2 linked regions of the Pseudoduganella dura genome follow. The main gene of each other region encodes a partner of the protein of the gene in region 2 in a complex. Links are inferred from orthologs where the notes say so. Each region holds a gene or a part of one and is shown on either strand. Other genes may lie near its edges.

The links.
Region 1: the proteins of uvrA (region 2) and mfd are in contact, whole or in part, in a crystal structure (PDB 4DFC), measured with the Escherichia coli proteins. The link is inferred for Pseudoduganella dura from one-to-one orthologs.

The regions. Positions count from the first base shown.
Region 1 is NZ_WNWM01000002.1:6,743,331-6,751,304, reverse strand. What follows is about bases 2,284-6,280. They hold mfd (transcription-repair coupling factor), read right to left. Parts: upstream 5,931-6,280; coding sequence 2,484-5,930; downstream 2,284-2,483. Other genes in these bases: GJV26_RS29060 (hypothetical protein), read right to left, coding at 6,122-6,280; serB (phosphoserine phosphatase SerB), read right to left, coding at 2,284-2,460. In the rest of the region: GJV26_RS29080 (TspO/MBR family protein), read left to right, coding at 1-293; GJV26_RS29075 (CaiB/BaiF CoA transferase family protein), read left to right, coding at 372-1,577; more of serB, read right to left, coding at 1,618-2,283; more of GJV26_RS29060, read right to left, coding at 6,281-7,974. UniProt on the Escherichia coli protein: Couples transcription and DNA repair by recognizing RNA polymerase (RNAP) stalled at DNA lesions. Mediates ATP-dependent release of RNAP and its truncated transcript from the DNA, and recruitment of nucleotide excision repair machinery to the damaged site.
Region 2 is NZ_WNWM01000002.1:3,363,043-3,368,984, reverse strand. What follows is about bases 6-3,393. They hold uvrA (excinuclease ABC subunit UvrA), read left to right. Parts: upstream 6-340; coding sequence 341-3,193; downstream 3,194-3,393. In the rest of the region: GJV26_RS14750 (TetR/AcrR family transcriptional regulator), read right to left, coding at 3,453-4,058; GJV26_RS14745 (ZIP family metal transporter), read left to right, coding at 4,205-4,960; GJV26_RS14740 (ankyrin repeat domain-containing protein), read right to left, coding at 5,013-5,555; GJV26_RS14735 (phosphoenolpyruvate carboxykinase (GTP)), read right to left, coding at 5,735-5,942. UniProt on the Escherichia coli protein: The UvrABC repair system catalyzes the recognition and processing of DNA lesions. UvrA is an ATPase and a DNA-binding protein. A damage recognition complex composed of 2 UvrA and 2 UvrB subunits scans DNA for abnormalities.

The DNA.
Region 1 (7,974 bases), 3.4 Mb from region 2 along the record:
GGCAGGTATGGCGCGTGCGCGGCTTCTCGACCGCGCCGCGCACGCTCGGCCTGTATCTCGTGCAACTGGCCGCCAACGCCCTGTGGAGCTGGCTGTTCTTCGGCTGGCACATGGGTGCCGCCGCATTCGCCGAGGTGCTGCTGCTGTGGGCACTCATCCTTGCGACCACGATCGCGTTCTGGAAGGTGCACCGCCTCGCCGGCGCGATGCTGCTGCCTTACCTCGGCTGGGTCACCTTCGCCAGCGCGCTCACGTTCGCCTGCTGGCAGCGCAATCCGCAATTGCTGGGCTAGGCAAGCTTGCTGCTGGACGGAACCGCCGCCGTTGTCTATCCTCCCACGACCTGGAAAAACAAGTGGAGGAGAACACAAGTGGAAGAGAAAACGAGCGGACCCCTGGCAGGCATCAAGGTGATCGAGATCGGCGCGCTGATCGCGGCGCCGTTCGCGGCGCGGCTGATGGCCGAATTCGGCGCCGATGTGGTCAAGATCGAGGCGCCCGGCGACGGCGACCCGATCCGCAAATGGCGCAAGCTGCACAATGGCACATCGCTGTGGTGGTACCTGCAGTCGCGCAACAAGCGTTCGGTGGCGCTGAACCTGAAAAGCCCGGAAGGCATCGCGATCGTCAAGGAGCTGGCCGCCGGTGCGGACGTGCTGATCGAAAACATGAAGCCGGGCGCGCTGGAAAAGCTGGGCCTGGGCTGGGACGTGCTGCATGCGCTCAATCCGAAGCTGACGATGGTGCGCATTTCCGGCTACGGCCAGACCGGCCCCTACAAGGACCGCCCCGGCTTCGGGGCGATCGGCGAGGCGATGGGCGGCATCCGCTACACCACGGGCGAACCGGGCGGCGTGCCGGCCCGCGTGGGCGTCAGCCTCGGCGATTCGCTCGCGTCGCTGCACGCGGTGATGGGCGCGCTGATGTCGGTCCTGCGCGTGAAGACGGGGCAGGGCGACGGCCAGGTGGTCGACGTGTCGCTCGTCGAGAGCGTGTTCAACCTGATGGAAAGCCTGGTGCCCGAGTACGACCTGCTGGGCCACGTGCGCGAGCGCAGCGGCGGGGCATTGCCGGGCATCGCGCCGTCGAATTCCTATCCCACGCGCGACGGCGCCTACGTGGTCATCGCCGGCAACAGCAATCCGATCTACAGGCGCCTGATGGCGGTGATCGGCCGGCAGGACCTGGCCGACGATCCGCAATTCGCGCAGAACGACGGCCGCGCCGCCCAGGCCACGCTGATCGACGCGGCAATCGCCGGGTGGACGTCGCGCCATCCGATCGAACACGTTCTGGCGGAACTGGAAACGGCCGCGGTGCCGGCCGGCCGCATCTACTCGGTGGCCGACATCGTCGCCGATCCGCACTACCAGGCGCGCGACATGATCCTGCGCCACCGGCTCCCCGACGGCGTGGAGGTGGCCATGCCCGGCATCGTGCCGAAGTTGTCCGAGACGCCGGGCGCGGTACGCTGGCAGGGCCCCGCGCTGGGCGAGCACACGGATACCGTGCTGGCGCAGCTGGGCATGACGGTGGCCGACATCGCGCGGCTGCGGGAAAACGGCGTGGTGCAGTAATCCACCGGCCGGGAGAGGGGCCGGCGGCGGCTGTTTGCATTCAGCCGAGCAGGTTCAGGATGCCGTCCAGCCCCACGTAGTTCAGTGCCACGGTGGCCTGCTCGCGCACCACGGGCTTGGCGCGGAAGGCCACCGACATGCCGGCGATGCCCATCATCTTCAGGTCGTTGGCGCCGTCGCCCATCACGATCGCCTCGTTCGGCGAGATGCCCAGCGTGGCGCATACCTGCTCGACGGTGGCGCGCTTGGCCTCGGCGTCGACGATGTCGCCCAGCACCTTGCCGGTGAGCTTGCCGTCGACGATTTCCAGCACGTTGGCGCGCGTGAAGTCGAGGCCGAGCAGGGGTTTCAGGCGATCGGTGAAGTAGGTGAAGCCGCCGGAGACCAGCAGCGTTTTCAGGCCGGCCACCTGCACGGCCCGCAGCATGCGTTCGGCGCCCGGCGACAGGCGCAGGCGTTCCTCGAACACGCGCTGCAGCGCCGAGGCATCGAGCCCTTCGAGCAGCGCCACGCGGCGGCGCAGGCTTTCGGCGAAATCGAGTTCGCCGCGCATCGCCGCCTCGGTGATCGCCGCGACCTGCGGTTTCAGGCCCTGCATGTCGGCGATCTCGTCGATGCATTCGATCGTGATCAGCGTGGAATCCATGTCCATCGCCACCAGTTTGTAGTCGGCCAGGTGCTGCGAGCCCATCATGTAGGTCGCGTCCAGCTTGGCCGCGTGGGCGGCCACTTCGATCGTCTGGCGCAGCGCGGGCGAAAAGCTGATGCCTTCGCAGCGCAGCGCGGTATCGGAAACGCGCGCGATGCGCTTCGGCGCCGCCAGGGCGGCGATGCGCTCGAGGCGGGGGTAGCAGTCGTCCAGGCCCTGCAGGACGAGGTTCATCGTGATGTCTTGTACTTGGTTCATCAGGCTGTCAGTTGTTTGATGGCGGTCTTGATCTGCGCGACGCGTGCGGCCAGGTCCGGCATGTTCGCGGTGATCTTCAGTTTGTCCTGCCCGTTCAGCTTGATGTGCTTGTGCTTCTGGATCAGGGTGATGATGCGCATCGGGTCGATGGGCGGTTGCGGCATGAATTGCAGGTTCGCTGCCTCTCCATGGGCATCGATTTTAACAATGCCGACCGTCTTTGCGGAAATTCGCAGCCGGTGCGTCTCGATCAGCGCCTTGGCCGGCTCCGGCAGCTTGCCGAAGCGGTCGATCAGTTCTTCCTGCAGGCCGTCGATCGCTTCCTGCGACGTGCAGTTGGCCAGGCGCTTGTAGATCGACAGGCGCTCGTGCACGTCGCCGCAGAAATCGGCCGGCAGCAGTGCCGGCACGTGCAGGTTGATCTCGGTGGTGGTGGCCAGCGGCGCCGCCAGGTCCGGCTCCTTGCCGGCCTTCAGCGCGCGTACCGCTTCGTTCAGCATGTCGGTATAGAGCTGGAAGCCCACTTCCAGCATCTCGCCGGACTGGCTTTCGCCCAGCACCTCGCCGGCACCGCGGATTTCCAGGTCGTGCATGGCCAGGTAGAAGCCGCTGCCCAGTTCTTCCATCTGCTGGATCGCGTCGAGCCGGCGCTGCGCCTGTTTCGACAGCGATTGCAGGTCGCTCACCAGCAGGTAGGCATAGGCCTGGTGGTGCGAGCGGCCCACGCGGCCGCGCAATTGGTGCAGCTGCGCCAGGCCGAACTTGTCGGCCCGGTGCATGATGATCGTGTTTGCCGTGGGCACGTCGATGCCGGTTTCGATGATCGTCGTGCACAGCAGGATGTTGTAGCGCTGCGCCACGAAGTCGCGCATCACCTTTTCCAGGTCGCGCTCGTGCATCTGGCCGTGCGCCACGGCGATGCGCGCTTCCGGCACCAGCTCCGTCAGCTGCGCCAGCCGGTTCTGGATCGTGTCGACCTCGTTGTGCAGGAAATATACCTGCCCGCCGCGCTTCAGTTCGCGCAGGATGGCTTCGCGGATGATCGATTCGCCTTCGCTGCGCACGAAGGTCTTGATGGCCAGGCGCTTTTGCGGCGCGGTGGCGATCACGGAAAAATCGCGCAGGCCTTCCAGAGCCATGCCCAGTGTGCGGGGAATCGGCGTGGCCGTCAGCGTCAGCACGTCGACCTCGGCGCGCAGGGACTTCAGCGCTTCCTTCTGGCGCACGCCGAAGCGGTGTTCCTCGTCGATGATGACCAGGCCCAGGCGCGTGAATTTCACGTCCTCGGACAGCAGCTTGTGGGTGCCGATCACGATATCGAGCGTGCCGTCGGCCATGCCCTTGATCGCGTTGGCGATCTCCTTGCCGGTGCGGAAACGCGACATTTCCGCGATCTTCACGGGCCAGTCGGCGAAGCGGTCGGCGAACGTTTGCGCATGCTGCTCGGCCAGCAGCGTGGTCGGCGCCAGGATCGCCACCTGGCGCCCGCCCATGACTGCGATGAACGCGGCGCGCAGCGCCACCTCCGTCTTGCCGAAGCCCACGTCGCCGCACACCAGGCGGTCCATCGGTTTGCCCGAAGTCATGTCGCGCATCACGTTCAGGATCGCGGCGGCCTGGTCGGGCGTCTCGTCGAAGCCGAAGCTTTCGGCGAAGCGTTCGTAGTCGTTCGACGAATATTCGAACGCGTGGCCCTGGCGCGCCGCGCGCCGCGCATACAGGTTCAGCAGCTCGGCCGCGGTGTCGCGCACCTGCTCGGCCGCCTTGCGCTTGGCCTTGTCCCACTGGCCGGAACCGAGCGAATGCAGCGGCGCGTCTTCCGGCGCGCTGCCGGAGTAGCGCGAGATCACGTGCAGCTGCGACACGGGCACGTACAGCTTGGTGTCCTTCGCGTATTCCAGGTGCAGGAACTCGGTCTCGCCTTCGCCCAGGTCCATGCTGATCAGGCCCATGTAGCGGCCGATGCCGTGGTTGATGTGCACCACCGGGTCGCCGATCTTCAGCTCCGACAGGTCGCGCACCATCGACTCGACCTGCGTGACGGCTTCCTGCTTCTTCTTGCCCACGCGGCGCCCGGAGCCGGCGTACAGCTCGGTTTCCGTGACGAACACCAGCGTCTCGCCGGCGCGCAGTTCGAAGCCGGCCTGCAACGGCGCCACGCCCAGCACGAAGCGGTCGTGCGACGCGATGAATCCCGCATAGCCGTCGACCAGCGCGGGATGCAGGTCGAACTCGGCAAAGTACTGCTGCAGCGTTTCGCGGCGCCCGTTCGAATCGGCGCAGATCATCACGCGCAGGTCCGGGCGCAGCGCGTAGGCGCGCAGGTTAGCCAGCGGATCGTCCAGGTGGCGATTGACGGCCACGTTCGGGATCGGCGCCGACAGTTCGGACGGCTCGCCGTCGGGGCTCTTGCCGATCGTGAGCCGCGCATGGGCCTTTGCCAGCGTGAAGAATGCCTCGTCGCGCAGGAAGATCGCTTCCGGCGGCAGGATCGGGCGCTCGCGGTCCGCTTTCAGGAACTTGTAGCGGCTCTCGGTATCGTTCCAGAAACGGCGGATCGCGCCGTCGATATCGCCCACCAGCGCCAGCGCGGCGCTGTCCGCGCCATCGGGCAGGTAGTCGAACAGCGTGGCCGTCTCTTCGAAGAACAGCGGCAGGTAATACTCGATGCCGGCCGAAGCGATACCGCTCTTGATGTCCTTGTAGACCACCGAGCGGGAAGGGTCGCCTTCGAATGTCTCGCGCCAGCGGTTGCGGAACGTGGTGCGCGCCGCCTCGTCCATCGGGAATTCGCGGCCCGGCAGCAGCCGCACCTCGTTCACCGGGTACAGCGAGCGCTGCGTATCGGCGTCGAACGTGCGGATGGTTTCGATGGTGTCGCCGAACAGGTCCAGCCGGTAGGGCAGCGCGGAACCCATCGGGAACAGGTCGATCAGGCCGCCCCGTACCGAATATTCGCCGGGCGACATCACCTGGGTCACGTGCGTATAGCCGGCCAATGTGAGCTGGGCCTTCAGCTTCGCCTCGTCGAGCGATTCGCCCTTCTTGAAGAAGAACGTGTACGCCGCCAGGAACGACGGCGGCGCCATGCGCACCAGCGCGGACGTGGCCGGCACCAGCATCACGTCGCACTGGCCGCTGCGGATCTCGTGCAGCGTGGCCAGGCGTTCGGACACCAGGTCCTGGTGCGGCGAGAACGCGTCGTACGGCAGCGTTTCCCAGTCGGGCAGCAGGTGGCAGCGCAGCTCGGGCGCGAACCACGGAATCTCGTCGAGCAGGCGCTGGCCGTCGCTGGCCTGCGCCACCACGATGGCCAGCATGCGGCCCTGGCTTTTCAGCTGGAGCGCCGCCTGTGCGAGCGCATAGGCGTCGGAAGAACCGTACAGCGCGGGTAGCGCGAAACGGTTGCCGGGTTTGGGGAGAGCTTTTGTCAGGTCGAAAGGCATGCGGCAGGGAGGCTGACTGTAACGAAGGCCGCAGGGGCGCGGCAAGGCAATATTATAGTCGATGCACCGCTGCGGCGTCGTCCGTCAGGCGCGTACCGCCGGGGCCGCCGCCGAGTGTGCGCCGGTGCCTGCGTTGGGTGGCGTCGGGAGGGATTCGAACCCTCGTCTTCCCCTGGGGGGATATCTTTACGTTAGAAGACCGTTGCCGTTTGATCGGAATGCCAGGTAATTGGGACATTGCGCTTGCGCCAGCGCCGGTGCCACGAACTGCCCCGATCTTCCCATTTCCTGATGCGAGACCGGAAGAGGAGGGCATGGCCGGCCTGTTCGATGCGCAAGGTAAGCTCTTGCAGGACCTGCGGATGATCATATCTGACCGCCAGTCCGGCCGCAAGATCGTACAGGCGGAAACTTGGCGAACTTCTCTTGCGCAGCTTGCTATGGCGATGCTTGAAAGCGATATCGTGGCGGATGCCGTTCAACAGAAGTTCGCACGCCGGCAACACTCGGGCCTGCCGGTTGCCATCCTTCGCCAGCAGGCGCAAGGCCGCCTGCTCGAAGGCCCAGGACGCGGTCGACAAGGCAGCCCTTTCCGTTCCGGCCAGCGTCGCGCGTTCGCTGGCGGGGCTTTCCGGATCCGCCACGTCGACGAGCCATGACGGAAAATCGGCGCCTTTCGCGCCGCGCAGCCATTTGTACGGCGGCACCGCCGAAGCGGAGAGCTGCCTGGGAATCGCGCCGCCTTTTCCGCTTCGTCCCTGCCCGTTGACATAATGCAGCACCGCGGCACCGGTCCTTGCCTCGGCCTTCCGGTAGAACCCGGGCCGTTTCAGTGTTGGCGCACTCGCTTTCCGGCGCGGGAAGCGGGGCTCGCGCCTTGCATTCGCCTGCGCAGGGGTACTGCCGTGCACCATCCAGAAGATGCCCGCGAGACCCGCGGCGATGGCGCCGCCCAGTACGGCGCGCCGCCCCGTGATGCCCTGGGCCGTACCGGCCGGCAGCCCGCGCAGCCATGACTGCGTGGCAAGCAGCAGAGGCACGCTTCCGATCACGACGACTATCGGCAATGCGCCATGGGCCGCTCGCAGAACATGGCCTGGCAGCCAGAAGGCGACGGCGCATGCCCCTGCGCCCGCCAGGAATGCGAAAATCGCCGGCTTTGCCCCGGCGGCCGGCTGCACGGCGGCGGTACCTGGCGTGAAAGACATGGAAAGCAGCAGGGTGACGAGCCATGCGCCGGCCAGCAGCAGCAGGCACAGGGCAATGGCGGCCAGTGCCCGCCATGTCATTGCGCCCTGGTATGCCGTGATCGCGATGCCTGTCCATGCAACCCGCAAGAGCATCGCCCATGCCAGCACGGCGAGGGGCGCGAATACGCCGCCGGCGCGGTGACGCGCCTGCTCGTTCCCGGCGGCTGGCGTTGTCCAGGCCGCAACGGCTTCGCTCCGGGCGGCGATGAGCCATGCAATGGCGAATCCGCCCCAGAGAACCGGCGCGAGCAGCGGTGTCGCCCGGAATTTCAGTCCCAGCAGTTCGAAGCTGACATCGGCGTCCGTGACCAGCTTCGCCGCGTGTGTCCTGGCATCGGCCAACGCGATCCTGTAGGCGGCCTCGCCGTCTTTCAGTATCTCCGCCTGGCGCTCGCGGAGAACCTGCTGCTTCCTGTCGGTTTTTTGGTCGAGCCGGATTTCGGCAACACAGAAATTGTGGAGCCGGTCGAACGCGCTCTCCAGGTTGCTGCCGGCAATCGCCCTTGCACGCTTTATCGCGCTTGTGGCGCCCGCCAGGTTCGGGATGTGGACAGTCACCTCCCGGATGTCGCCGGCCACTTTCGGCGGCAGCCGGCACTGGCATGGCCTGGCCGGGTTGCACGATTCGGCCAGCCTGCCGCCGCCGAAGATATCCCAGGTTTTCACGAAGCCCCTGTACAGCGTTGCACGTTCCGCATCGCGCCTCTCCGGGGTGGGGTACGCCCGCTCGAACGATTCCAGTTCGAGCAGCGCCACTTTTTCCGCTTCCACCAGGTTTTGCGCTGCCGCGACCT
Region 2 (5,942 bases):
TTACCATGCGATGGACGAATTTCGCATGGCATGCGTGCTGTTGTGTACACGCCGGGCTCACACTATGCACCACACCGCACACGGTATGTACAAGCGTGCGAGCAGCAGATTTTGAATACTGGTATTATATACAGTATTTGCCGGCCACGGCTCGTTCTTGTCCTGACTTGATCAAAACTGTCACGAGACCTTGAAATCGAATCGAACGCCAGCATTGTGGCTAACTTGGGTCTCCGGAAAGCCGCCCCCGCCCCTTGCCATCGTGGCATGAAGCGGGAGCGGGCGATCGCTCCAGGCTGGCCGTCCCTGTCGTTTCCTCGCATTCAAGGCACATACATTCATGGAAGAAATCCGCATTCGCGGCGCGCGTACGCACAACCTGAAGAACATCAACCTCGACCTGCCCCGCAACAAGCTGATCGTGATCACCGGGTTGTCCGGGTCCGGCAAGTCGTCGCTGGCGTTCGATACGCTGTACGCCGAAGGCCAGCGCCGCTACGTCGAATCGCTGTCGGCGTATGCGCGCCAGTTCCTGCAGCTGATGGAAAAGCCGGACGTGGACCTGATCGAAGGCCTGTCGCCGGCCATCTCGATCGAGCAGAAGGCCACGTCGCACAACCCGCGCTCCACTGTCGGCACCGTGACGGAAATCCACGATTACCTGCGCCTGCTGTATGCCCGCGTGGGCACGCCGTACTGCATCAACCACCCGGACCATGCGCTGTCGGCGCAATCGGTGTCGCAGATGGTCGATGCCGTGCTGGCCATGCCGGAAGGCACCAAGCTGATGATCATGGCGCCCGTGGTGGCCAACCGCAAGGGCGAGCACGTGGACCTGTTCGAGCAGATGCAGGCGCATGGCTTCGTGCGCTTCCGCGTGCAGAGCGGCACGCACGAGGCGAAGATCTACGAAGTGGACGATTTGCCGAAGCTGAAGAAAACGGAAAAGCACACGATCGACGTGGTCATCGACCGTGTGAAAGTGAATCCGGAGATCAAGCAGCGCCTGGCGGAAAGCTTCGAGACGGCGCTGCGCCTGGCCGACGGCCGCGCGGTGGCCTACGACATGGATGCCGGCACCGAACACGTGTACTCGAACAAGTTCGCCTGCACCAGCTGCGGCTATTCGCTGCAGGAGCTGGAGCCGCGGCTGTTCTCGTTCAATAACCCGATGGGCGCCTGCCCGGAATGCGATGGCCTGGGCCATATCGAGTTCTTCGATCCGAAGCGCATCGTGGCGTTCCCGAACCTGTCGCTCGCCTCCGGCGCCGTGAAAGGCTGGGACCGCCGCAACCAGTTCTACTTCTCGATGCTGCAGAGCCTGGCGACGCATTACGGTTTCGACCTCGATGCGCCGTTCGAGAAATTGTCCAACACCGCGCAGAACGCCGTGCTGCACGGTTCCGGCAACAAATCGATCCCGTTCTCGTACGTGAACGAGCGCGGCCGCGCGGTCGTCAAGGAGCACGCGTTCGAAGGCGTGGTCAACAACCTGTCGCGCCGTTACCGCGAAACCGACTCGATGGCCGTCAAGGAAGAACTGGCCAAGTTCATCAATGAGAAAAAGTGCCCCACCTGCGAAGGCGCGCGCCTGCGCGTGGAAGCGCGCCACGTGAAAGTGGGCACCGGCAAGCAGGAAAAGGCGATCTACGAGATCGCCGAGAAGCCGCTGCGCGACACGCTGTCGTTCTTCGAGCAGCTGAAGCTGAAGGGCGCCAAGCGCGACATCGCCGACCGTATCGTCAAGGAAATCATCTCGCGCCTCTCGTTCCTGAACAACGTGGGCCTGGATTACCTGTCGCTGGACCGTTCTGCCGACACGCTGTCCGGCGGCGAGGCGCAGCGTATCCGCCTGGCCTCGCAGATCGGTTCCGGCCTGACGGGCGTGATGTACGTGCTCGACGAACCGTCGATCGGCCTGCACCAGCGCGACAACGACCGCCTGATCGAAACGCTGAAGCACCTGCGCGACATCGGCAACAGCGTGCTGGTGGTGGAGCATGACGAGGATGCGATCCGCACCGCCGACTACATCGTCGACATGGGCAAGGGTGCCGGCGTGCACGGCGGCGACGTGATCGCGTCCGGTTCGCTGAAGGATATCCTGAAGAACAAGGAATCGCTGACGGCGCAGTACCTGAACGGCACCATGCGCATCGAGGTGCCGAAGAAGCGCCATGTGGCGGACCCGAACCGCCAGCTGGTGATCACCGGCGCCAAGGGCAACAACCTGAAGAACCAGACCCTGTCGGTGCCGGTCGGCCTGCTCACGTGCGTGACCGGCGTTTCCGGTTCCGGCAAATCGACGCTGGTGAACGATACGCTGTATCCGGCCCTGTCGCGCCACCTGTACGGTTCGCAGACGGAGCCGGCGGAACACGAGTCGATCAGCGGCCTGGAACATTTCGACAAGGTGATTTCCGTCGACCAGGCGCCGATCGGCCGCACGCCGCGCTCCAATCCCGCCACGTACACGGGCCTGTTCACGCCGATCCGCGACCTGTTCTCCACGGTGCCGACAGCGAAGGAACGGGGCTACAGCGCCGGCCGCTTCTCGTTCAACGTGAAGGGCGGCCGCTGCGAGGCGTGCCAGGGCGACGGTGTGCTGAAGGTGGAAATGCACTTCCTGCCGGACGTGTACGTGCCGTGCGACGTGTGCCACGGCAAGCGCTACAACCGCGAAACGCTCGAAGTCCACTACAAGGGCAAGAACATCACCCAGGTGCTGGACATGACGGTGGAAGACGCGCACGAGTTCTTCAAGCCCGTGCCGACCATCGCGCGCAAGCTGCACACGCTGCTGGACGTGGGCCTGGGCTACATCAAGCTGGGGCAGAGTGCCACCACGCTGTCGGGCGGCGAGGCGCAGCGCGTGAAACTGTCGCTGGAACTGTCCAAGCGCGATACGGGCCGCACGCTGTACATCCTCGACGAACCGACGACCGGCCTGCACTTCCACGACATCGACCTGCTGCTGAAGGTGATCCACCGGCTGCGCGACCAGGGCAACACGCTCGTGATCATCGAACACAACCTCGATGTGATCAAGACCGCCGACTGGCTCGTCGACCTGGGCCCCGAGGGCGGCGCCGGCGGCGGGCGCATCATCGCGACCGGCACCCCGGAAGAGGTGGCGAAGAATCCGGACAGCGTGACGGGCAAGTACCTGGTGCCGCTGCTGAAGCAGAAATAATCTTCGGCCGATACCCCGGGAGCCGGCTTCACTGAAGCCGGCTTTTTTTCGCCTGCCCTTCAGTAAAAGGTGAAATCCTCGTTGCACTTCGGGACAGCGCGCACGGCATCGGCCACCACATACCACCCCAGCCCGGCGACGGGCAGCACCAGCAACCACAGAGCGACCATGACAGCCTCCTCGTTCAATCCGACTTTTCGCACACCTGTGCGAAACAGCATCAAAAAAAGGGCGGGCACGGCCCGTCCGCGTGGTGCGGCTATTCCACTTCGTTGAAACTCCTGTACGTCGAAATCAGGCGGTTGAAAGCCCTATGCATCCGCCGCGGCGCGGCCTCGTCGCGCAGGAAGCGCACGTCGTGCATCACGCCGATGATCAGGCTGTAGATCTCGAACACCAGCTGTTCGGGATCGGTATCGGGCCGCAAATGGCCCGCCTCCATCGCCTGCAGCACGGTCTTGCGCAGCGATGCGCGCCAGCGCGCCACGCCCTCCTCCACCCGGTCGCGCAGCGGCCCGTCGAGGTCGTCGAACTCGAAGGCGCCCGCCATGTAGAGGCACGCACCGCGCGGCGCCTCGCTGCTGCCCTTCTTCAGCCACAGGTTTACCTGCATGACGAGGCGGGGCAACCCCTTCGCCGCCTGCAGCGACGGCAGGAAGACCTCTTCGGCAAAGCGGCGGTCGTATTCGTCCAGTACCGCGCCCTGCAGCGCCTCCAGCGAGCCGACCCGCGAAAACACGCCACTCTTGCTGATGCCGGTACGCTTGGCCAGTTCGCCCAGCGACAGCTTGCCGATCCCTTCGGCGGCGGCCATGTCCATTGCCGCGTCGATGATGGTGGCGTAGGTCGATTCGCTTTTCGTCATGCGTCAACTTTAGCACACGCGTGCGAAACCTCAAGAAAAATTGCCAGGGTGGCCCAGCGAACGGCATCATCCCCTGAATAGCCGGACAATTGGCCTATGGTAAAACCGGTAAAGCCGGGAAAATCGGCAAACAACATGGGAGACGAATGGACGGTATCGCACTGTGGGCCCAGGCGGGCTTCTGGGGATGCGTGGCGGGCGCCGCGCTATTGCTGGGTGCCGGCGCGGGCTATTACATCGCGGTGCCGCAACGGCTGATCGCCGCCATCATGGCGTTCGGCAGCGGCGTGCTGATCTCGGCATTGTCGTTCGACCTGATGGACGAAGCGTTCCGCCACGGCGGCTTCAACGCCACCGCGGCCGGTTTCCTCGGCGGCGCCATTGTCTACACGGCGGCCAACCGGATATTGACGTCGTTCGGCGCCAAGCACCGCAAGCGCTCGACCGGGCGCAAGCCGGATGAAGGCAGCGGCATGGCGCTGGCGGTGGGTGCGCTGATGGACGGCATACCGGAATCGATCGTCATCGGCCTGTCGTTGCTGAAGGGCGGCGCGGTCAGCATTGTCACCGTGGCGGCGATTTTCCTGTCGAATATTCCCGAGGGGCTGTCCAGCGCCGCCGGCATGAAGCGGGCCGGCCATTCGGCACGATATATCTTCATTATCTGGGGCGGCATCGCGCTGTCATCGGGCGCGGCGGCGCTGGTCGGCTACACCGTGTTCCAGCATTTTTCGCCGGAAGTCATCGCGGCCACGACCGCCGTGGCGGCCGGGGCGATCCTGGCGATGCTTGCCGACACGATGATTCCCGAAGCGTTCGAGGAAGCGCACGATTTCGCCGGGCTGATCACCGTGGCCGGCTTCCTGGCAGCGTTTGCGCTGAGCAAGCTGGGCGGCGCCTGAGCTGCCTGGTGAATGGCCCGCCGGTGGCTGGCCATGTGCCCGGCTGCACGGCTTATTGTCGTGGCAGCGCCGCCAGCAGCGCATGGGTGTCGGCGGCGCCCATTTTTTGCGCCGCATCCAGGGCCGACACGCCGGCGGCGTCGACCGCGAACGGATCGGCACCCCGCGCGAGCAGCAGGCGCACGATGTCCACCCGGTTGAACATGGCGGCGAACATCAGCGGTGTCTTGCCGTCGCGGCCCGGACCGTCGGGCTGCGCGCCATGGTCGAGCAGCAGCGTGGCGATCGCCAGGTCGCCCTTGAACGCGGCGCCCATCAGCGGGCTCTGGCCGGCGTCGTTCTGCAGCTCCGGATCGGCGCCCCGTTCGAGCAGCGCCGTGGTCGTGTCGGGATGCCCGTTGTAACTGGCCAGCATCAGCAAACTGTCGCCCCGTTCGTTGCGCAGGTTCGCCGGCATGCCCTGCTCCAGCAGCGTGGTCAACGCTTCTGTTTCGCCACCGCGGGCCATCTGGAACACCTTGCGGGCGAACGCGAGGGTATCGTCGTCGAGCTGGCTGGCGTCCGCGGGTGGACGGCCGGGTTCATGACCTTGCATGCTGATCTCCAAAGGGTTGAATGCTGGCGGCATCTTACACCGCGCGGGTGCGCGTCCGATTCGTTCGGATGGCAGAGTTTTCCCGCATCGCGCGCACCAGGCAACCAGCGCGCACCAACGAAAAAGCGCGCACCAACGGTGCGCGCTTCAATGTGCCGACTTTTGAAACCGGCCCGCGGTTACACGGCCAGGCGTTGTTCCAGCTTGGCCTTGTTGTCCAGCAGTTCCTGCGGCAGGCGGTAAGCCAGCTTGTCGAACAGTTCGCTATGCAGCTTCAGCTCTTCGCGCCAGGCATCCTTGTCGATCGACGTGATCGTCTCGAATTCTTCCGGCGAGAACGGGATACCGTCCCAGTGCAGGTCGCCGTAGCGCGGCGTGGTGCCGAAC